Regions from separate parts of the Paenibacillus sp. V4I5 genome, predicted to be linked through region 1. Evidence: riboswitches for the same ligand, from Rfam matches in the RefSeq annotation. Region 1 holds a riboswitch; each other region holds the start of a gene.
The links. A riboswitch is a leader RNA that binds a small molecule or an ion and turns the genes downstream of it on or off. The one in region 1 is predicted to bind cyclic di-AMP.

Region 1 (5,784 bases):
AAGGCTATTACAACATATGGGGAAACAAATAATAACAACCTGGTTATTAATCTGTTTCTCTCATTTCTGTCATTGGCATTTTCTGTATGATAATTTGCTCTTATTCTATCCCCACTAAGTAAAGCCCCAGATAATATTGCAGATAAGATTAACGCGCCCAATACGATATACATTAATAATGTAAATAGCTTATCTAGGTCAAGTATTCTCCAAGTTATTAAACTGATTATTGTGGCGGAGATACCACCCCATAGAAGTGCATTTTTCATTATTACCCTCCAAAATTTATCTTGGAATACGGTCAATAAACAATTCGAGCGATCCATCGAAGGGAAACGTTTTTGTTCTAATAAGTTCCTTTAAGCCCAGTAACTCTTGCCTAGCTTTATGAATGAGAGCTACTGGATAAGCAAATTTAATTGCATTGCTCTCAAACTCATCTTCGTCAACAACCTTCCATTCACCATTTCTTTGTAAATAATCCAGGTCTAAATCTACAAAAGAGACAATGTTTCCTTCCATCTTCGCAGGTTGATTTATATTGCAATAGAATTGTTGAATTTTACCGCCCACTACATCAGCACTAACCGTAAACCATGAATGAAATGAGAAATATTCAATAGTCCAAGCTTCAATAGTAAATACCTTTTGCTTCGTGTAATGATTTAATTTTCTTCCGTACTCGCCTAAGACAAAAATGTGTGAATCTGTCTTATCTAATAAAGTTGTCTTCCACTCGTAATGAAGTAAATCTCCATATTTTAATGCCTGAATTGTTATGTGATTATCCATTGTATCATCCTTATGGTTCGAATATTCATAACTCTTTTGTCATAAATACACTATTTGGGTCCTCTATGTAATCCGAAAACGGCTCGCAATTTTGAAAACCAAAACTTGCATACAATCGTCTAGCTGGCTCGAAAGCATCCATTGAGCCCGTTTCCAAACTTAACCGTTGATAGCCACGTCGCTTGGCTTCTTCAATGATGTGTTCAAGGATTCGTCTTGCAACGCCTTTTCTAAGGTGTGATGAAGAAGTTCGCATTGATTTTATCTCTCCATGTTGACTATCAAGTTCCTTAATTGCCCCGCAACCAACTAATTCATCTTGTTCCCATCCGCTCCAGAAGGTAATTTCTGGTTTTTTCAAATTATCAAGATTTAGGGCATGTGTACTTTCTGGCGGAGATAAAAGTGCCATATTCTGAAGATGTTCCCCGATTAATGCAATCACTTTAGAACCAGTTAAATCATCTACTTTAATATCCAAAAAAATCACTCCATTATCTCTATTTTTTATCATTATAATAGATGATCATTGTTAGATAATCAACACGTTTTGATTGCTCTACAAATATCTCACCCGTTTAATAGAAAAGAGGAGCTGCTGAAGCAAGCTCCTTCACTATCGGTGCATGTTAGCTTAATTTAGAACACTTAAAATTTGCTTTTTGTGATGATCATCGTGCTCAGTAAACTCTTGAATTATGTATAGAAGTGAGTATGGCATACCTGTTTTAGGGCAATTTGATACACCGTTTGCTGTTACTTCTAGCAGTAAATCCTCGGATTTCATGCTCTTTAATAGATCAATCAGTTTCATTCTATCGCTTGAGAATTCTTGAAGGAGTTGATCTTTCGATATACCCGAATGTGCGTATTGATAAGCTCTGCTATTGAAAAAGTTGAAATCGGGAAACTCCATTCCTTTGCCCTCCCTGATCGAAGGAATGACTACGTTTATTAGATGAAGATCCCAATTTCTAAGATGCGCAATGATTTCGGCTATCGACGCCTTTCCTACTTGAATTGGGCTATGCCAATCCTTATCACTTAGTTGGTACAAAATATTTGTCCAACTGCAAAATTGTTCGTATTCGCTGATTGTGCTGCGTAAATTCATGAGATCACCTCCTAGTTATAATGGATAGATCATAGCACAAATCTACTTACAAGAACATATATTCTCATTATTAAGCAAGCTTGATGTCCTCATACAGTTGGTATTTGTTGGGTTGTACTTCTTTATAAACTCTGACATAAGAGACTGTGAATGTTGGAAAAGGAGCAAGGACATCTCCCGCCTCAGATTTCATTTCCAATATTTCAGATTCTTTCATCCCCCAATACGTTTGCCCCAAAGTCAAATGAGGAGTAAAAAGATCCAATTCAGCATAGCGTTGCATAAGTTCTTTTGATGGTGTTACTACATTCACTAACTTTTTGTGAAGCTCTACTAGTTCATTTGATTGAACACTGAGGAAGATAACTTGATTTCCGAACAAAGCAGGCTCGGAGAGCGCCAACTGAAACTTTGAAAACGATGAGCATACAACCTTTACCTTTTCGAGCCAAGCCATATCTAGGGTAAGCCCGCTTTGTGCTTTAACAGTCACGTGAGGCTCAACGACATTCGGAAGACCATTACTCAACCAACGTTTTTGAAACGCAACTACTCGTTCTAGATATTCGTCGGGAGGAACGATGCCTATGAAATACTGCATTTATGACACCAACCTTTCAATCCTGAGGGAACAGCTATTGGAAAGAATCATACCATGGATTGGAAATTTGATGAACATCTACTCTACATTCAATAGATTGTGTTGTTTGCCCCAGCGTTCTGCCTTTTCTGGATAGCGTGCATGCCCATGATCACCGCAACAAGTTCGTAAGTATCCAAATATTCGCTTTGATTGTTCAGAAGAAAAGCCCCTGAAGAAAACCAGCCGTTTACTTATTCGAAACGAGCAACAAGTGCGCCGGAATCATCGGATATCTCATATTCCTTTGAAAATACTGGGGAAATAATCTCGTAGCTGCCTTGCCCTTTGGTTTCATATGTGAATTTCTTGGTGAACAAAGCAATTCTGCTTCTCAACACGCCTAATTGCCCCCCATCGGCACCCGTAACCTCCCATTTGCTTGAGAATATCGGAAAACTTCCTTTGCACAACAGCTGGCCATTATGCCCAAACACCTCGATCGTAGAACCAAAAGAGCTCTTCAAATCTATATGACCGACATCTTTTCCCTGTTCGTCCCGAATCTCCGTAACACCGGTATTAAAAAAATTATCCCTGAAATATAGATTCAATACAATCGCCTCCCTCTGGTATATATACGATGCAGAGATCAAAAATGTTAGTCATTCCCAACAATGCCTTATTATTAAAAACCGAAAAAACCAGCAAACAAAAGGTTGCTGGTTTATCTAGATATTTTCTGCTAATATACGTTGCTGTATTAGTTACTAATGAATTCTTGTACCCATTCGCCGTTATAAAAAGCAACACCGATTTGTGTGAAGTTGGGGCTTAGAATGTTTTGACGATGACCCGGGCTGTTCATCCAAGCTTTCATGACAGCTTCAGGCGTTTGTTGACCTTTTGCAATGTTTTCACCTGCGTAGGAATAGCGAATGCCGTATTTGCTCATCATATCAAAAGGAGACCCATAGGTCGGAGAAGTATGATCGAAATAACCATTGTTATACATATCCTTCGCTTTGTCCAAAGCCATGGCGGTAAGTGCGCTGTTGCCGGTTAATGGACGCAGTCCTGCTTTAGATCGTTCCTGGTTAACTAAGTTAACGACTTGGCTAGCAAAAGTTGATTGGGATGGAGCACTTGTAACTGGCGTTTTGGTACCTGCATTTATGCTCTTGCTGCCAGGAATGTTGAGGCTCATACCAGACCAAATCACGTTCGGATTGGCAACCTGAGGATTTGCCTTAATAAGCGAAGATAGGCTGATGCCATACTTCTTGGATATTAGCCACATGGTATCATTGCCTGATACTGCATGGGTTGCTGGTGCGGCCATTGCCGCGCTCGAACCTACGAGGACGCTCAATCCTATTGCGCCGGTAACCACAAGCTTTTTGTAACGTTTCAAAATAAACCTCTCCTTTTTGCGGCCTGCGAGGTTAGCTGTCGGATTCGGATCAAAGAGTAATCACCCGGCCGCTGACGCGGCTTCACCCCAAATAATGGGTCCCCCGTGCTTCACATGAAGCTTCGGCCTTCTGAGTTATTTGATCCACATAGATCTCACAAATTGTAACATGTGAAATCATAGAGAACATGACTCAAAATTTTCCAAGAACATTTTGTAAGCGGTATCAGCCGTTTCTTCTTGTCCAAAACAGTGAATTCCAATCACCAGCAACCTCATTCAATCCCATATTTGAGGCCGATCGATTCCAGCCGTTCGCATATAATCTAGCAGTTGCCCGGTGTGAACGGATTCGTGGTATGCGATCCTCATTAACATATCTCCTAAAGTTCGAACATACCCTACGTCACTTCGATTAATTTTAATATTTGACAAATCCTCAGGAGTGAAGAATTTAACGGTATTCAAGAATTGTTCTCTGTACACTTGTGCGAATATCAGTTCATCCTCCACCGAAGAAAATTCCCGATTGTCATAAGGAGAATCGTAAGAAGGCAAACTTCCACAGTTAAGTAACGCAAGATGATAATAATGCTCGCCATCCAATACGTGTCGGATCATTTCTTTCATGCTTAAGGCGTGTGCATCAGGCTTCCAATCCAGCATAGTTAGAGGAATAACGCTCCACACTTTTATACTTCTACGTCGGACTTCTTCCAAGTTCAATATAACAAGATCTATTCCGTTAATGATTAACACTCCTTTTGATTTCTCAATAATCCAATCCTATTTGTTTTATAAATATGCAGTTTTCTCATACGAACAAATATACAGTACATTTGTTCGTATGTAAATAATCCCCTATTCAATTTAGCCTGCCAGCTTTATACGTCTGATGACAGTGATTTATGACCGATCCAAACTTCGTGTAGCAATTCCTACTATTTCCGCTCCGGCTTCGATGGCTGAAAAGAAAATATTCGTTGATGCATGAAAACCCGCACCTAAAAAACAAAGTCTGGATTTGTTCATATAAATCGCTTCCTTTTATCCAAAGTTTATGTAAAATCTTCATTAACATAAAAAAAGAAGGATGAAACCCGTTAAGGCTCCTCCTCCTTTTTCATTTAGTCCTGCTTCCTATTTTAGAAACAATTCCATTATCTTGCCGCCTGCATAAATACCTACAATTCCTAGAATACCCGACAGTACAGGCGGTGCGGGCAAAGGCAGCTTCAACACCTTGAATAAAACACCAATAATTAAACCTGCTCCTAATGACAACAGAAGCTCCTTCATACTTTAGACACCTCGATTGTTAGACTGCATTCTTAAATTCGATAGCTTAATAGCTTTAGCATTTAACTGGCTACTTTAGCTCGATATTTACGTAATTGGGAGGCCGAATGCAATAATCCTCGGCCGCACATTCCATATCCGATAATAACAAACCGTCGGGTAGGTAAAATCAAATTCGTCGTATGCACAAAACCTTCGACAATCGTCTGTCCTACACCGTGCTCGTTCTCAATAATTTGCTTCAAATAGCAGTCATTTATTACAATAATCGGAATAGAGATTGTTAAATCAGCATCATTATCAATTAATAGGTACGGCTTATACTGTAATACACTGTGAATGTTGCGCCCATGCTCTTCGCGGCCATCGGATCTTTGACCATATACCGTAATCCCTTCTGACCTGCTTGGCTTATGTTCCAATTCCGCCGATTCCAATACTTTGTTAGGAATCAGCCAGTTAGAAACCGTAGATTTCTTTTGACGCATAAAGGCACGCACCCTCATGCGGGTCCATTCGTCTAACCGTTGAAACTTCTTCTTTATGCTCCAATACTGACAACAACCAATAGAAAAGTAAAACAAA
Region 2 (5,784 bases), 3.3 Mb from region 1:
ACGTTCTTGAGATAGCTTGTGGAACCGGGTATTGGACCGAAATTGCCGCGGGCACTGCGAAGCGCATCGTAGGTGTTGATATTCGTCCTGAAGTGCTGCAAATTGCTAAGTCTAAGCCGTGGCCAGCATCGAATGCAGCATTTGTTCAGGGGGACGCGTACCAGCTCTCCGATGTGAACGGGGTTTTCGACTTTGGTCTTGCCAACTTCTGGTTTTCGCATATTCCGAAGAATCGGATTGAGTCATTTCTGCAGAGTTTCCACCAACGTTTAGGCACAGGTGCTCGCGTCTTTATCGCCGATAATGTTTACGTACCGGGAAGAGGCGGAGAGCTGATAACGAAAGAACATAGTGAGGATACCTACAAAAGACGCGAGCTGGCTGATGGATCCATGCATGAAATTATCAAAAACTACTACTCGTATGAAGAGCTGAACGACATTTTTAAGCCTTTATCTCAACATTTGCAAATATTTGTTGGAAACAGCTTCTGGTATGTTAGCTACACAGTTGCTTGAAATAGAGAAAGTTTATTGGTAGCAATTACTCACGATATACATTAGACAAGCAAAAAAAGCTTAGTCAAAGCCCTGAGGCTGCATTCTGACTAAGCTTTTTTCCGTATGAGATTCCGAATAGCACAATGAGTTCCTCATTTAAATGCATATCGCCAATCTAATTATTTATTATTTTCATCTTCATTTTGTCGTCTTTTCATTACATTATTCACTAAGTTCTGAGTTGCGTCTTGCGTGGATGCCGTTACGTTTTCAATGGCGTTCTGTACATAATTCGTTGCTGATTGAACCCCGTTTTTAAAGATACTCGTTTTATTTACATCAACTTTATTCAGGTTATTCGTATTGTCAGACATCGTTCCAACCTCCAATGATAGATTCTAAATGTAATATTTGAACTGTCGGTTGACCTTATCTATCCATCTCATCGTCTTCCGTAGTCACGTTTAACTCCTGCTCGGCATCCATCTCAACAGCGGCGTCGAATACGTTCGCCTTCGGCACCTGAGTTATATCTTCCTTTTGCTGCACCCAATAACCGACGTTACGATACCAGTACTGAAACGAATCGTCCAATTGCTGCTCTCGGTTACGATCCTCGTTAACATCGGAGTCCACTTCTATCTCATTTCCGAGAAGCCCGTCATTGCGATTCTGTATTCGATTGATATCATCCGATGTATCCATGTTGAATTTCCCTCCTAATCATTTTTATCCTGTTGAATTGACTCCGTAATAACGTTAGTTACAATCCGAACCTTACATCATAACGCCCCTCCATCCTTGTATGGATTAATCTGCATAGATAGGGTCCGATTTATTCAAAAAAGTATGGTATAATATCCCATAAATTGCGATCTAAAGGAGTGAGAACGATGGAACATTATTTGTTCAAACAGCTGGCCTTCGTGAGGGCTCAAACCTTAAAATTGATGGAGGGGGTATCGGAGGAAACCGCCGACCGGATCCCGGAAGGGTTTCGGAATACGATCCGCTGGCAGCTGGGGCACATATATGTGGTATTGGAAAGAATAGCATTTCAATATATAGGGCTTCCGCTTCATTTGCCAGAAGGATTCAAAGAGCAATTTGAGAATGGCACTTCACCATTGAACGTTCCGAATTTCGTTGACATCCCGACCTTACAAGAGTTGGAGACCTTATTGAAAGGGCAGCAAGAGCGAATACGTGAGGGACTGAGGGACCACTTGCAGGAAAAGGTTGTTCAACCTTACACGACGTCGGCCGGAATGACCTTGGAAACGCCGGAACAGTTCCTCAGCTTTAGCTTGTACCATGAAGGCATGCACATGAGTGTCATTAAACTTTATGAAATTTTGTTATCCAAGGGGGAACAATCGAAATGGGGGTAACATTCACCACTTCCGTTATGCAAGCACAGGGTAAAAACGCCACTGGAATTTCCATTCCAGCTGAGGTCATAGCTGCGCTCAGTGGACATAAGAAGCCAAGTGTCACGGTGAGCTTGAACGGTTACACCTATCGCAGCACTGTTGCAGTTATGGGGAATGAGTTCCTCCTTCCATTGAGTGCAGCCCACAGAGAAGCGTCTGGCTTGAAGGCCGGTGACCAGGTAGAGGTTATACTCAACCTTGATCTGGAGCCTCGAACCGTTGAGATTCCGGATGACCTTAGGGCGGCATTGTCTTCTCAGGAGGGTGCAATCGAGGCCTTTGAAGCATTGGCATTCTCGAAGCGGAAAGAATTTGTCCGGCAGGTGGACGATGCCAAAACGCAAGATACCAGGCATCGTCGAATCTTAGGAATCGTCACCAAACTGAGCGTTACATGACGCAGTTTTTCGGACTTCCTAATGTCCAGAAGTAAATTTAAGACCGAGAACGCCAACTAAGATCAGAATCATGAATAAGATCCTTATTAAACTAATGGGTTCATCGAGAAAAAGGGTGCCGATTATAATAGCACCGACAGCGCCAATTCCGGTCCAAGCCGCGTAAGCTGTGCCGATGGGGAGGGTTTTCGTGGCTACCGCTAGAAAATAGAAACTTACAATCATCCCTGCGATCGTGATGCTGGAAGGAACTAAACGTGTAAAACCATTAGAAAATTTCAATGAGATCGCCCATACTACCTCAAATACACCTGCAATGACGAGATATAACCATGCCATGATGAATCACTCCTCTTGAATTTGTTATACGACCTATTTAGCCGCAAAAAAAGGAAAAAGCCTGGAAGTTATATCGCTAAGCGATATGACTCCCGGGCTTTTTCCCCTCCGTGACCACAGCATATTCGCTGCGTTTTTCCCCTCGGACCAGCCTGGCATTGAACGCCACGGAACCCTAGAAAACAATATGCAGTTATTATAGAACGGCTAACATGCGATGTCAAGTTACAAGATTAGTAAATGAATAAAAGCCCTGAAAGCTGCTCTTTCGAGCGGGGCTTGTCCGGGCTTTATTCATGAATCGTACAAGAATTACTTGGATTCAGCAGTTAATTGGTTGTAGATATCATCCCACAGAACACGTCGAGCTGATACATACCGCTTCGCGTAATAAGATTGGCTTAATTTGTTTTTCACTATACCTTCATTGGATGCAGAGTGAATGAATTCACCGTCTCCAAGGTAGATACCAACGTGAGAAATACCTTTGCCACCGCTTGTGTCAAAGAACACAAGATCACCTTTGCGAAGATCCTTTTTGTCAATCCAGTAGCCTTCTTTATTCTGAGATGATGAGCTATGCGGAAGGTCAATGCCGAATTTGTCGAAAACGTATGCGGTGAAACCAGAGCAATCAAAGCCTCTTGTTGTCGTTCCCGCATCTCTGTACGGAATTCCGAGCAATCCGTCAACCGTTTCATCCAAAGTGGATTGTGACGCAGACACACTTCCTAAACTTACACTCAAAAACAAAACAAGACTAAAAACAAGAGCAACAATCTTTTTCAACTGCTTGTCTCCTTCCGGTGCCTACGAGGTTAGCTGGAGGGTTCGGTTGAAGGTTCCCTATGATCCCTGTCTTGCAAGATCAATTCACCCGGTGTGGTTCCCCCGTTTCCCCAAGAAATGGGGAATTCGGCATGAAATATTTGGTTTTTTGATGCTAATCCTTGTAATTCGTCATAAACATCGAAATTCCTCCTTTTCTACGCATTTTGTCTTAAAAATATGTCAATAGTTCGGAAAAGAGACAAAAAAAGCCCCTTTTGCAAGGGGATAAACCAATATAAGCCAATTAAGCTTATTTTATTTGTTTTTAGCTGTCCATTTTGGCAGATAGAAGCTGATATTGGGAGGTTATGGCCCACATTTGGATGAAAATGTGGAAAAGCGGGAAGAGCTGATAAATGATTAGCGCTACCAGACCTGCCCATATGTACGTTGCTGTGACTGTGACCCCTGCCAATAGTCCCGAGGTGAGTAGGAGGATGAGTGCAAGCCCGATAATAGGAAGGAAACTGCGAACGAAAGTGATGACAGTGGACAAAATGCCAAGTTTAGCGGAAATTGCGAACTGTACGTACATAAAAAGCAGATGTAAGAGAAAGCCATAGACGAGCAAGCCGAGAAGCCAAGGCAGCAATTGGAGGGCGGCTTGCTCATACGAAGTGGTATGTGCGAATTGCTTTTGCGCTTTAGGAAACAGCCATATGAGTGGCAGCAAGGAAAGCGAGATTCGAACGACATAAGCAATGAGGAATGGGAGCATAAGCTCCTTGATGCCTCGGATAAAGCGATAGCCGGCATTTTGCTGGGAATGGGTCAGCGAGTAGTAGACGCCGCTATTCAACATTGGGGTGAGCAGCATGCGAACAACAAGCAAAGCAGCCAGCCACCAAAGGTAGGAATGGCTAAGATCGGTTTTGACCAATTGGAACTGTCCTTCAGCTAGAAATAGCTGCAGCGCTTGCTTCGGCTGCTCGCCACCTGGATAGCGGTGCATGAGAGGGACGAGAACACCCTGTACAAGCTTATACAGCAGGATGCCCCAGCCCATCTGATACAGGAACAAGACGATCGTGGCGAAAGGTTGCCGTAAAGCCGCCCTGAAGCCAGACTTGATATAAGTTGCCACAGTTGTCCCTCCTAAGAGTTTTGCTTTAGCAAAACTGGCATCGAAAGCATAATCTGAGTTTTCCGTAGGAAAACTTACTTCGTAAGCATTGGATAAGCCTAGCCGCTTACGCTTACCAGGCGACCCAGCCGAATATGGCTTGCAGGAATTGAATGAGACCGAGATTTAGGCGGATTTTCCACTTGGTATCCACTTGCGTTTGCATAAAATTATTAATATGTTTATTTTCCAGCACGAGCGAGTAATTGGGATCAATTCGAACCCAGTCTACAGGAGTCTTGTGGGTTAGTTTGAATTCGATACTGCTTTCTTTACCATCCCATGTTTTATCTAGTACAGTGCCGTCAGAGAAATGGAACTGGATCGGTACCTCGGGTGAATTACCGCCTCGTTTGGAGATGAGAACGGCACTTTCGTAGGACTCTGCCCCTTTGCTGCCCACGGATTTGACGCGAATGCTCTCCACGGTGTAATCCATCATCATGGCGCCGTATACATATTGGTTAAAGAAATCATCCCACTTCGTTTTGGTCACTTCTTCGACAACGTTCTGAAAGTCCTTTGTAGAAGGGTGTTTAAATTCCCAACGTTGGAAATAAGTGCGCATAATGCGATCCATTGTTTTGCTGCCAACCTGCTTCTCAATGGCTTTAAGCACGAGCTTTCCTCGTGTGTACACATTCTCAGCGTATTGATCATGTCCCGTATAGGCCCACGAGTTCTGCTGCAGGGTATTTGGAGATGTAATGAAGCTTGACTCTACAGGTAAATTTGGGGACACTCCGTACTCTGCTTCCATAACTTTATCCTCTGCATAGGAGGTAAAGCCCTCATCCAGCCATGCTTCTTCGAATTCATTGCTAGCTACGAGTCCATAAAAGAACTGATGTCCAATCTCGTGAACAACGACACGTTCTAGCTCTAGATCTGGTTTCTTGTCGCTAGCATCCCACGACGTTACCAAAGTTGGATATTCCATACCGCCCACACCGTTGCCTCCTGGGGGAGGTACGACAATCGAAAGGGTTGAATAAGGATACGATCCGTACCATTGGCTGTAGCGGGAAAGCGCCTTTTTGGCAGCGTACATATAGCGGTCCTTCAAGTCCTGATGATTGGGATCGAGATAAAGCTTGATCTTGACCCCGGGTATTTGTGCGGTCGAGTAGGGTTCTTCCACATAAACGAAATGTGGCGAT
Region 3 (5,784 bases), 3.0 Mb from region 1:
TATGATCCAAATTAAAACCGCACTATAGACAATTAGAAAAGCAATCATAGAAGTTGTGTAAAAAAGGGTCATTCTCTCGAATATGGACCAGCTCATATCGATCGTATCCATTCCTGTGTGAAGAGGAAATTGGAATTGAATGACAGTCTCTTGCCCGAAAATGAGAAGGGGTATATAAACGGATGCCAAATATAGAGGGCTCAAGCCAACAACCAAAAGGATGAATACCTTGCGGCTGCGCGCGACATTTTGAAAAAAAGGGTGAATCATACCCAAAAATAAAAACCCAGAAAAAGCAAAAAAACTGGAATAATAAGCAGGATGCCTCAAAAAATCAAAGGTAGTGTTCCAAATGGGGAAGGCATTACGTATATCGAAATTTGACATGGAGCTGCTGAGTGCTGCAGAAATCCAAGGTATGAACAAAACGGAGATAATGACACTAGTTCTGAGCACTGTTCCAATGCCATGCCAAGCTGCAAACAAGCCCAAAAAGATAAAGCAGAGTAAGGCCCATATCGGCGTTTTTGGTAAAAATACGATGGTCATCATTTCAGAATATACTCTAGAGATTAATACTAGAGTCGCTAGGAAATATAACATGATTGGAATTAGAAGGATTCTTGATAGCCAGGGTCCCAAAGCTTGTTTACAAATCTGAACGATCGTCATATTAGGGAAAGATGACAGGCCTCTCAGATAGATCCACATCACAATTACTTCAAATAGGCAGCCAATCAGTATCGCTTCCCAATGGCCCTTACTTGTCGATTCAAATATTTTCTCAGGATATACAAAAAAAATCAGTCCGAAATGGACAGTAATGAATGTCAGATAGACGGATATTTTATTAACCATCCTGGGGACCTTCCTTTACATTTACATTGATATAAGCGACATCCAATGTCGTGATAGAGGCCATATAGATGGACAGCCAAATGAGTCCGCCAATTGTTCCAAGAACACCAAAAATGGCACTAAGCACGATCAGAACATATTTAGCCATTCGAATAAACAAGCCATTTTGTACACCGTTCAATGTAAAATTCGCTAAAGCGGAAGCGGCCAAAACAATAATGAATAGATTACTTACCAATTTAGCGCTTACAACGGCTTGCCCAAGAATAATTCCACCCACTGTTGTTATCGAGGGACCGATACTCTTGGGAAGGCGAACACTGGCTTCAATCAGCATCTCTAGAATAATTAACATAAATATGACTTCCAAAAAGGCAGGATAGGGTACCCCTTCACGGCTCTGAGCAACAGACAAAGCTAGTTGTATTCTCAAAACCTCTGGATTCACGGAGACCAAAGATACATAGAGAGCAGGTAAGACTAAAGCGATAAACAAGCCGATAATCCGAAGCGTACGCAATGAAATCATTGTGACCTTGGGGAAGTTACGATCTGAGTTCACACACCAGAGATCTGTAATGATAACGGGCATAACAAAAGCAAACGGAAGCCCTTCGATAAACAGGATAACACGACCATTTTTCAGGTGGTCTGCCGCTTCTGCCGGTCGCTCAGAAGTTAAACAAGGGGACATAAGACTGAAATTCCCTTTTCCTAAAACTTTAATAATTTCTTGCAAATGATGAAATTCTTTTGCTTTATTTGCCTCGAGCTTCTTCATTAAGGATGTAAGCAAATTATGATTTACAGAGTCTGATAAATAAGTTACGGTGGTTCTTTTTGGTTGTTTTGTCCCCATAATCAAGGTTTTCATGGTTAGTGTAGGGGATCTTAGCTCGTCGCGGATCAACGCCATATTGGTGTCCAAATCCTCATTAAATGCTACAAAAGAAGAATCAATGACGTTTTCATTTTGTGGAACATTTAGCGTTCTTCTAATCGTTGACGGAACGGGCTTGATAACAAAATTTCTTATAGGGTTATCGAGTAAGTATATAACTAAATTACCTTCCATTAAGCTGCTCATCTGCAAGTCGTAAGAAGCGTTTAATTTGCCATTCAATAGGCTTATTTGTTGCAGCCAATCACTGATTGGACTGGACTCCATCCAAGATAATAATTGATTCGTTTGTGAAAGGTTAACGAAGGGGCGAAAATAACAAAATACAACTTCCTTATCCAAAAGTTGTTTTCGTTCCATAACAAAATCGCTATTTGACTCAAATTGAAGTTTAAGTCTGGCTATATCCGTTGTTTCTGTCAGATTCATGTCATCACCTGAGAATAGGTTTCCTTGGAAAACGGAAATTTATTCCTTACCCACTTGTACAGGAGTTAGAGCTACCATCATAATCCAATATTTCCCTTTACTTTGCTCCAGTAATAACTCAACTCATGATCAAATGTTTAAAAAACCACGATGTAATAAGAAAACAGAAGAAAATCAATGAATCGTATGATTGTAAGCGAATTATTGAGTGAAAGTGGTGGTTGGAGTTATCTTTTTAAGTTTTTTCGATCCTTTACTATGCTGCAAGAAGAGAGTAGTATTCAACTCGTACGTTACAGTTGAATATTTCGCTTAATTTTCTTATTTAGAAAAGCGGGGGAACCATAAGATTCATGGGGTGAGTAAAGGTGCTTCAGTAGGGTACCTTTTAGGGCAGATTCTCGCGGCCCGAACCCGACAGCTAACCTCGTAAGCGACCGTGGGAAGGAGAACATGTGTATAAACACAAGGTCTATCCTTGTGTTTTTTTGCGTCCTAAAACGCAGTTTTCAGTCAGAGACTAGGTTTAATTGGAGGAAATAACACGAATGACAAGCGATTCATTAAAAAAAATTATGTTTGGCAAACCGCTCAAATCCAGCGAAATTGAATCAGAAAAATTGCCGGTTTGGAAAGGACTGCCGATTCTATCCTCGGATGCCTTATCGTCGGTCTCCTACGGGACAGAGCAGATTCTTTTAGAACTCGCGACCGTTGGGATTGCCGCTTTTGCGTTCTCTTTGCCCATTGCGATATCCATTATCGCTTTGATTATGCTTCTTGTTTTGAGCTACCGACAGGTGATTGAGGCGTATCCGCAAGGCGGCGGAGCCTATATGGTTACCAAAGAAAATCTAGGAATGGCATGGGGAAGATTGACAGGAGTTTCGCTGCTTATCGACTACACACTTACCGTTGCCGTTTCAATCTCTGCCGGCGTGCAGGCGATTACGTCAGCTTTTCCATCGGCGGTGCCGTATATTGTTCCGATTACTTTAGTTCTTGTTTGGATCATGGTTTGGCTTAATCTGCGAGGAACTTCGGAATCAGGTACGATTTTCGCTATTCCAACGTACTTTTTTATTCTTTGTATATTACTGCTAGTGGGCAAAGGCATATACGATATGCTGACAGGATCATTGAATACGCATCCCATAGCGTTTGCTCCGAGTTCAATGACGAGCTCATTAACGTTATTCGTCCTTTTAAAAGCATTTTCCTCCGGGTGTTCAGCCGTGACAGGGATCGAGGCCATCTCCGATGCCGTGCCGCACTTCCGCACACCGTCCGTAAAAAACGCGAAGCGTACGTTAGTATCCTTAGGGACACTTTTGGCTATCGTGTTTGGAGGAGTAACGATCTTAGCTTTGGGATATGGCATTGCACCTGATCCTAATGGTCATACATCCGTATTATCGATGGTGACAGAGCATGCTTTTGGTCGTGGGGTGATGTACTACGCAACTCAAATCGGTACCATGCTCATTCTGGTTTTGGCTGCCAATACTAGCTTCAACGGGTTTCCAATCTTAGCATCCATTATGGCACAGGATAAAAACTTCCCGCGTATGTTCTCATTCCGAGGAGACCGACTTTCGTTTCATTATGGTATTATCACACTCGGCGTACTGGCCAGTATTCTTCTTATTGGTTTCAAAGGTAAGACAGATGCACTCATTCCTCTATATGCGATAGGCGTGTTTTTATCTTTTACACTTGCGCAAGGCGGCTTGGTTCGTAAATGGTTGAAAGAGCGTGTGAAAGGCTGGATCGGAAAGCTGCTCATCAATGGTTTAGGCGGGATCGTATCTCTTGCTGTTTTACTCATATTTTCTGTAACTAAATTTTCCGAAGGTGCGTGGATTGTTATTATCATAACCCCACTGCTGCTTTGGTTAATTACGAAAATTAGTCATCACTACGATGATGTAGCGAATCAATTGCGTATTGATATAACGATTGAGCGGGTTTACACGAAGGAACCATTGATTATTGTGCCTGTGGCGGGCATTCATCGGGTTGTAGCACATTCCTTGAGCTATGCGAAATCGTTGTCGCCAAACGTAATTGCCTTCTACGTATCATTCTCAGATGAAGATGAAGAATTGATGCAGGAGAAGTGGGAGAAGTGGGATCCGGGCGTTCGATTGGTTGTTTTTAAATCACGTTATCGGACGATCCTGAAGCCGCTGGCTGAATTTATTGAGAGAATTGACACGCATGTTTCGGAAAAACAAAACATTATGGTCATTTTACCGCAATTTATGCCGAAAAAATGGTGGCATCGACTGCTCCATAACCAATCTGCTGCACGCATTCGTACGAAGCTTCAAGCTGATAAAGATATCGTCGTGGCGACGGTACCGTATCATTTGCACGAGTAGAAGTGTACAATAATAGGGAGAAACTGAACTGAGGTGAACCCGTTATGGCTAAGAAAAAATGGTCGTCTACTCCTGCTGTTACCAGCGTGCAAGATAAACCTGCAACACTTAAGGATTTACTGCGCCCTGAAATACTTGAGGGACTCAAAGCGCAGGCTGATGCCATGAAAGTAGAGGAACAAGCGAAGAAAGATGCAGAGAGAGCGAAGGCGGAAGCTGCTCGCAAAGCAGAAGAAAAGCGGCTTGAGAATGATTTTGGACATCTGCTGAGTAAGAGCAGTCTGGATTGGCGTAAGCACAAATGAGGGAGCGCACGTTGTGCCTCCTTTTCTTTCTTTTTGTAATGACAGCGCTATCATCAGAGACGCTAAACCAAAGAAATGGGGCGAAAATGTCCCTGGTGTTCGGACACATCTAACTACGGAGGAACAAGTGATTGCGCTGACCTTTGACGCATGTGGGGGGAAGGAAGGCAGTGGTTACGATGAGAAGCTGACTGGACGGCGTCCATTATTTTTTCGTTCGGGCACAGCCTATTATATTGATATTGCAGCAGGAGTCGTTCAGGATTTGGGCTTTGAGGTGGCAGGTTACAATGCACTCGGCGATGCTGGAGCGACTTATAACACGGAGCAGGTATACAAAGCGCTTTTAAAAGCCCGAAGCGGTTCTATCGTATTAGCTCATATGAACCACCCGGAGAAAGATACCGCAGAAGGTATCATGAAAGCTATTCCTGAGCTTCAAAAAGCGGGCTACCGCTTCGTTCTTTTAACTTCCTATACATTAAACTAAGCGATAGCCGCAGCAGCTATCGTTTTTTCATTTCAAAAAATTCACAAGCCTCTCGATCATAGTACGTCAAATCACTAACACGAGTTTGTACAACAACCGTTTTTTCACTGAAACGCAATACAACTGCATTCGAATCTACAATGTGATCATCTTTGAAAACACGGACGACAGCCTGTCTTTCAACAGCATCTTGAAAATCCGTATCCGTTACTAAGCGTTGATTTCTAGCCATCCTCGGCATTTCCCCTTACTTGGTTAAAATAGTTCTTCTATTGTACCACAAGGTGTCGCTCAACCCGAATTCACACGAACTCCTCCGCCTAGCCTAGCATACAATGTAGCACCAAATGCTGTATGGGCAGAGAGGATGCGTGATCCCGATGGACATTCAATTATTGCCGATTCATTGGGTCTATT
Region 4 (5,784 bases), 1.4 Mb from region 1:
ACTCACTACCAAATGGATCTCAGCAATTGGCTCATGAAAGACGGCCTGTTGAAGCATGCTTCCGGAGGGGATAACCAAGGGGAACTCGGTGTTAATGGATTGACGGTGATTGATGGCACAATTACGGCGATTGCCAAACAATCAACGGCAGGAGCCGATTGGGGCATCGCTTTCCGCGGAAATAGCTACTCGAAAGGATACATGTTCGGTTTCGAAAACGGCGCGCTGTTCATTCGCAGAGACGGTCAAAATTTGGCTGCTTCCGTTCCATTCACTGCGAAGCTGGGCGAGCTTTATCAAATAGAGGTTCGACTGAACGGGAAACGTATTCAGGCCTTTATCGACGGGAATCAGGTATTTGACCTGACGGACACGGTTTACACGAGCGGCCGCGCCGGATTCCACAGTTGGGCAGATGCAGAATTCGCCTACCTTAAGATCGCTCGCGAGACGGATAACTTCAAGTCTAAGCCGGAAATCTATCAGGTGAAGGAAGGCGATCGGCAGGTAGCACTGCAATATAGCGAAGTTGACGGCGCGGATTCGTATGTGATCAGGTACACGCCCTCAACTGGGAGCGAGTCCGGTTCCGTAGAAAAATCGGCCAATCCGGGTTCTACGATCGTAACGGGATTGGAAAACGGCGTCACCTATTCGTTTGCGGTTATCGCTAAGCGAGGCGGGGAGGAGGCGGCGTCAGAGCCGATAGAGGTGACACCAATCGGGAACGCCAGCAAAGTGCTTTTCTATGTTGACGCAGGTGACGGAACACCTTTCCAATTGGAGGACGGTGAGATGTTCGGTTCGCTTCAAACGCTGGAAGAGCAGCCGTATGGCAGTGATCCCGTTACAGGTATCAAGTGGGGTTACGAAGCCGATGATGGATCGACCTGGGCACACAGCAGTCCGACCGCCGCTTACGAATCGATTCGCCAATACGACGGGAACGACAACGGTAAGGGGCTTGCGTACCGCTTCCAGATTCCAAACGGCACTTACAATGTGACCGTCGGGTTCTTCGATCCGTGGAAAGCAAGTGATCGAATAATGAATTTGACCATCAATGGAGAAACGAAACTGACCGGTTATGTCATTGGTTCGAAACAGGAAGCGAAAACGTTCGACAGCATCGTTGTGACAGACGGTGAACTCATCGTGAAAGCCGTCAAGGCAGGCGGTTCCAAACCGATGATAAGCTGGATCAAGGTGGAACAGTAACAATCGCTATAAATGCAAATTGTGTTGCTATACAAGGGCATTTATCTTTTCCAGAGTTGGGACAAGAACGTAACCATAAATCTTGAAAGCATCAAGAACAAATATGTTCTTGATGCCGACAACAAGTTCAAGGGACCGCGTCCGACGACATAAACATATGTGAATTAAGATCCCCGTAAAATGGGGATCTTTTTGTTGGTGCGCCTCACATTCATTCGTGGAGATGGCTCGCCTCATTATCGGCGCGAGAAGGGAACGTCATTCTCCCGTGAACCCCAATTTTAGGAGGTTACTATTTTGAGAGAATACAGTATGGAAAGTTTAGGGCAAGCTTCAAGCATACACCTGAATAAATTCCACTTTTATGTGAGTATTATCGCATGTTGCCGTTTGTTGGTTTTTTGTACAATTAAACATGTAGGCAGTTTGGCAAACACGAGATAAAGGAAGGGACCTAGATGATGGTAAATAAAAAATGATCCCAATGGTCTTATCGGGTATCGTAGCGGCTACAGTTGCACAGGAGCTGGTAAATTGGATTTTTGGGCAACCTGGTCAGCAAGAAGTTCGAAGAATCGCATCCTGACATTAAGCTGTTTATGAAGCAAATTGATAAAGCAATTTTGTCTACGTTAACCCAAATAAAGGAAATGGGTATTTCGTAGAATAATAGGCTAATAAAATAGGTAGTTGGAAGGGGAGTTTTGTCTTTGCAAGAGAAATTTGATTCAGACTGGGCCCATGTAAATAAAATTGATGGAATGGCTATTGATTATTTGAAAAAAGGGTTAAGCCCAACAGAAACACAAATTTTGATTCTAAATTCTGAGTTATTTCAAGAATGGATATCAATTGAAAGATGCTTTTCAGTGCATTATCATGATATTGCTCGCTTTGAAGATTTATTATCTAATATGGAATTTGATAATTATGTAAGCAAACTAAAAAGTGTTGCTCTCCAAACGATGCATGACAAGACCATCCCGAATGAAATTGAATGGAGTAAATATAATAATGGTCCTACCGTGATTGTCCACGGTTCAATAGAAATATTCGATAGGCTTTTTTATCAGGTAGGTATTAATATTTCACCATATAACCTAGGAATTCAAATTGGTCAATTATGTAAGACGATGAACTTTAACCAGCCCATTGGTTTGGTGGAATTCCTAGCAATATTCACGAACAACGCAAGCGGTTTTTTTAATCTTGATATGGAAAAATTAGAAAAATTTATGGAAGAAGAAACTTTATTAGAACTGCCGATGATCGGTGGCCTTGCTGCGTTAACCACAGTAAAATTGAACTATTAGTTGAAAATAGACATAAAAATATAAGTAAATATTACTATTGTTTCTAAATTTGTATTGGGGTAAATTGATAAAATAAGAATGAATCATACTACGCTTAATTCTTTAGATTAAAGAAGCGGGGGAACCAAGTTTTCTGGGGTGAGTACACTTTTTTGAGTGTTAGGGTTAACTTTCAACCCGAATCCGTCAGCTAACTTCGTCAGCGTAGAAAGAAAAAATGATAGAAACATTAATGGGTCCTTTATTTTTAGGGCTCTATTCCCTCGCTTCCTTTTTTCGTTCAAGAGAAAAAAGGAGGAATTAGACATGCTTCTCAAGAGAGTAACCAAAGAGGTGAAGAACCTTTTTCAATCGAAAAGATCAAACATTTCTGTACAACGTCAAGAAGAGATTCTTCACTTAAAGCTACGGTTGGAGGAGTTCGACATTGAATTTTCCAATTTGGCGTATCGGCCATCAGGCGTCGTAACACAGACTTTATTGGAAATAAGCAAAACGGTCGGACAAAACAATGACTTACTAAACCAACTAAGTTTGGAAAGGGAATTAGCGGATCAACAATTACTAGCCAATCGCATCGGCATTCCCCTGAAAATTTTGGAGGAACATCACAAATTTATCGTAACCATGGCTCATATTTTTGGTGGTCCGTATCCTTGCCTCAGAGAGTACATTAGAAGCAGTATTATATGAGCTTCGTTGAAAGATAAAGCTGCTTCTATATATTATTCGGTTGCTGATTCTACATTAAGCCCATCATAACCAACTTTTTTGTTCGTTTGTTATGGAAGTCACTCACATTTAATTCTTAATTCAACTAACAGAAAACGATACTTGAAATACGGCAGGCAGGCAGGCAGGCAGCCTGCTTTTTTCATTAAACTACCATAAAAATTAAAAATCTGGCAGTCGAAGAAAAAGAACAGCACTAAAGAAGACGCGGCTCATTCATTTTTTAAACGCTGTAGCCTAAGGTTTCAAGTCTTCGAACTGAGTTCCGTACAATAGCTCCAAGTTTTTGCTTATCATAATAATCTTCACCTAAAGTCTACATACATGTCTTTTTTTGTCAGCAGATAATAAGCGATTCTTAGCATGGCATGGGCTACAACAATAGCTGCTCTTTTCCTGCCTTTTCGTGCTAATGTTCGCCTATACATAGCACCAAGATAGTTTTTGGAGGCACCTACGGAATGTGCGGCTTCTGTTAATGCAGATTTTAAATATTTGTTTCCTTTTTTTTCCTTAGAAGACTTCCGTTTGCCTGCACTCTCATTATGTCCTGGTACGAGAGCTGGCCAAGAACAGAAATGAGCCGCACTTGGAAACTGGTTTTTAATGTTTGTTCCTATTTCAGCTAAGATTTGTTCAGCCATTCGAGTTGCAATTCCAGGTATAGAATCTAATCGCTCTATGTCTTCCTGATCTGAGATAACTCTCTGGGCAACCTCTTGATCTAATATCGCAATTTGTTCGGTGAGGAAGTCAATGTGGGTTAAAATGGTTTTAAGCATCATGCGTTGATGAGGATTTACGTAACCTCGAAGAGCGAGTTCGAGTTCATCTTTTTTCTTTTTCATAGTGCGCCGAGCGAAGCTTGCTAGTTTCTCAGGATCTTCTTCACCGTCTGCGATGGCGTGAAGCATGTCCTTAGACGAGACCCCCATAATATCTGAAACTACAGAGCCAGTTTGATGTTTGCTCCCTCTAGCACTGGTAGAGCTTTCATATGCTGGGCGTTTACAACTAAAAATTCAATATCTTCAGCTTCTAATAGGTTAACAATTGGCTTCCAGAATACGCCTGTACTCTCCATAGCTACGTGGGTACAACCATGCTTTTTAATCCAGTCAATTAACTAGATTAGAAATACGGTTTTAGTAGAAAACGTTTGAATCTCCTTTCCTTCGGGTGTCATTGTACATGCAGTAATGGATTCCTTATGAACATCCAGGCTCTAAGGCACCATAGTTGATCGACCCTCCTCACCCAGCCGTAGTAGAAGTATTGACGGATTTTATCCATTTTCATCCTCTGTGGTGCAGCGCTGTGCGACTGAAGTATTTGACAGAAAACGAATCTTGTATCATAATAGAATGAACATTCGATCTAAACCATTTAATTGGAATAGAATGAACGTTCAATATATAATTTGGAGGTATTAACAATGAGTAAAACAGTTTTTATTACGGGAACCAGTTCAGGCTTGGGAAAACTTACGGCGATTCGGTTTGCTGAAATGGGCTGGAACGTAGCTGCAACCATGCGTACACCCGACAAAGAAACGGAGCTTACCGGTTACGATAATATCAAAATTTTCAAACTGGACGTCACCAATGTACATGAAGTTCAAACATCGGTAGATCAAGCCATTGCCGCGTTCGGTAAGATCGACGTCGTCATCAATAATGCAGGTATGGGGACTTACGGTCCGTTGGAATTAGCCCAAGAGGAAGCGATCGACTGGCAATTCGCCGTTAATACGCGAGGACCGATCAATGTCATTCGTAAATTTATACCACATTTCAGAGCCAATGGCGGAGGCATGTTCATCAATATTAGCTCTTTCATGGGAATCACGACAGCGGTGCCGCTCGGATCTCTCTATAATATGTCGAAATTTGCTTTGGAAGGACTGACGGAAGGTCTTTATTACGAACTGAAGCCGTTGAATATCGAGCTTAGATTGATCGAGCAGGGAGGTTCTACAGGAAATAATTTCAAGAACAGTATCACTTGGAACCGAGATGATAACATACATGATTACGATAATCTGATGACGAAAGTGCAGAATTTAATGAATCATGCGGAATCCAGCTCTACATTGGATGATCCTCAGATTATCACGGATGCCATAGCCGCTTTGGCGACTAGAGAGAGCAATAAATTTCGCACTGTCATCGGAACAGCAGGCAATGATCTGATGGCGCTTAGAAATTCTGTGTCCATAGAAGAATATTTGGAGACGATCGCTAAGAATTATATGTAAGCCCATTATGAAACGCTTCGTCATAACGCCAGGTCGATCTGACAATCTTGACTACGGATTGTATGAGGTGTATGTTAGATTAGAATGATCATTCGATCTTATGGTGGGAGCGGGATAACCTAATGTTTGAGAACTATAACAAGGTGCAGCAGGCTGTCCTTGAAACAACACTTAACATCATCATCCGAAAGGAATTACAGGCTACCTCAATGGCGCTTATCGCCAAGGAGTCTGGTGTATCGACCGGGAATATTTATCATTATT

Region 2: linked by a shared signal. The riboswitch ahead of QFZ78_RS21545 (C40 family peptidase) and the one ahead of QFZ78_RS06520 (CAP domain-containing protein) in region 1 are both predicted to bind cyclic di-AMP.
Region 3: linked by a shared signal. The riboswitch ahead of QFZ78_RS19970 (APC family permease) and the one ahead of QFZ78_RS06520 (CAP domain-containing protein) in region 1 are both predicted to bind cyclic di-AMP.
Region 4: linked by a shared signal. The riboswitch ahead of QFZ78_RS12675 (hypothetical protein) and the one ahead of QFZ78_RS06520 (CAP domain-containing protein) in region 1 are both predicted to bind cyclic di-AMP.

Annotation. Positions count from the first base shown of each region.
Region 1 is NZ_JAUSZB010000002.1:974,941-980,724, forward strand. It holds gene QFZ78_RS06490 (DUF5316 domain-containing protein) at 1-269, opposite strand, end outside; gene QFZ78_RS06495 (DUF402 domain-containing protein) at 286-792, opposite strand; gene QFZ78_RS06500 (GNAT family N-acetyltransferase) at 818-1,273, opposite strand; gene QFZ78_RS06505 (DinB family protein) at 1,427-1,906, opposite strand; gene QFZ78_RS06510 (2'-5' RNA ligase family protein) at 1,977-2,507, opposite strand; gene QFZ78_RS06515 (LURP-one-related family protein) at 2,741-3,100, opposite strand; gene QFZ78_RS06520 (CAP domain-containing protein) at 3,250-3,900, opposite strand; cyclic di-AMP (ydaO/yuaA leader) riboswitch at 3,906-4,038, opposite strand; gene QFZ78_RS06525 (DinB family protein) at 4,180-4,650, opposite strand; partial or broken gene QFZ78_RS06530 (Gfo/Idh/MocA family protein) at 4,810-4,932, opposite strand; gene QFZ78_RS06535 (XapX domain-containing protein) at 5,041-5,199, opposite strand; gene QFZ78_RS06540 (Rossmann-fold NAD(P)-binding domain-containing protein) at 5,262-5,687, opposite strand.
Region 2 is NZ_JAUSZB010000002.1:4,294,257-4,300,040, reverse strand. It holds gene QFZ78_RS21575 (methyltransferase domain-containing protein) at 1-518, shown strand, start outside; gene QFZ78_RS21570 (hypothetical protein) at 680-874, opposite strand; gene QFZ78_RS21565 (hypothetical protein) at 930-1,205, opposite strand; gene QFZ78_RS21560 (DinB family protein) at 1,394-1,891, shown strand; gene QFZ78_RS21555 (YdeI/OmpD-associated family protein) at 1,882-2,331, shown strand; gene sugE (quaternary ammonium compound efflux SMR transporter SugE) at 2,350-2,670, opposite strand; guanidine-I (ykkC/yxkD leader) riboswitch at 2,758-2,860, opposite strand; gene QFZ78_RS21545 (C40 family peptidase) at 2,983-3,459, opposite strand; cyclic di-AMP (ydaO/yuaA leader) riboswitch at 3,463-3,601, opposite strand; gene QFZ78_RS21540 (hypothetical protein) at 3,767-4,585, opposite strand; gene QFZ78_RS21535 (M1 family metallopeptidase) at 4,698-5,784, opposite strand, start outside.
Region 3 is NZ_JAUSZB010000002.1:3,983,242-3,989,025, reverse strand. It holds gene QFZ78_RS19980 (GerAB/ArcD/ProY family transporter) at 1-858, opposite strand, end outside; gene QFZ78_RS19975 (spore germination protein) at 851-2,188, opposite strand; cyclic di-AMP (ydaO/yuaA leader) riboswitch at 2,488-2,639, shown strand; gene QFZ78_RS19970 (APC family permease) at 2,737-4,572, shown strand; gene QFZ78_RS19965 (YqkE family protein) at 4,617-4,877, shown strand; gene QFZ78_RS19960 (polysaccharide deacetylase family protein) at 4,891-5,367, shown strand; gene QFZ78_RS19955 (hypothetical protein) at 5,384-5,599, opposite strand; gene QFZ78_RS19950 (hypothetical protein) at 5,748-5,784, shown strand, end outside.
Region 4 is NZ_JAUSZB010000002.1:2,378,069-2,383,852, reverse strand. It holds gene QFZ78_RS12685 (glycoside hydrolase) at 1-1,218, shown strand, start outside; gene QFZ78_RS12680 (hypothetical protein) at 1,929-2,531, shown strand; cyclic di-AMP (ydaO/yuaA leader) riboswitch at 2,613-2,752, shown strand; gene QFZ78_RS12675 (hypothetical protein) at 2,838-3,224, shown strand; partial or broken gene QFZ78_RS12670 (IS110 family transposase) at 3,487-4,485, opposite strand; gene QFZ78_RS12665 (SDR family oxidoreductase) at 4,699-5,520, shown strand; gene QFZ78_RS12660 (TetR/AcrR family transcriptional regulator) at 5,643-5,784, shown strand, end outside.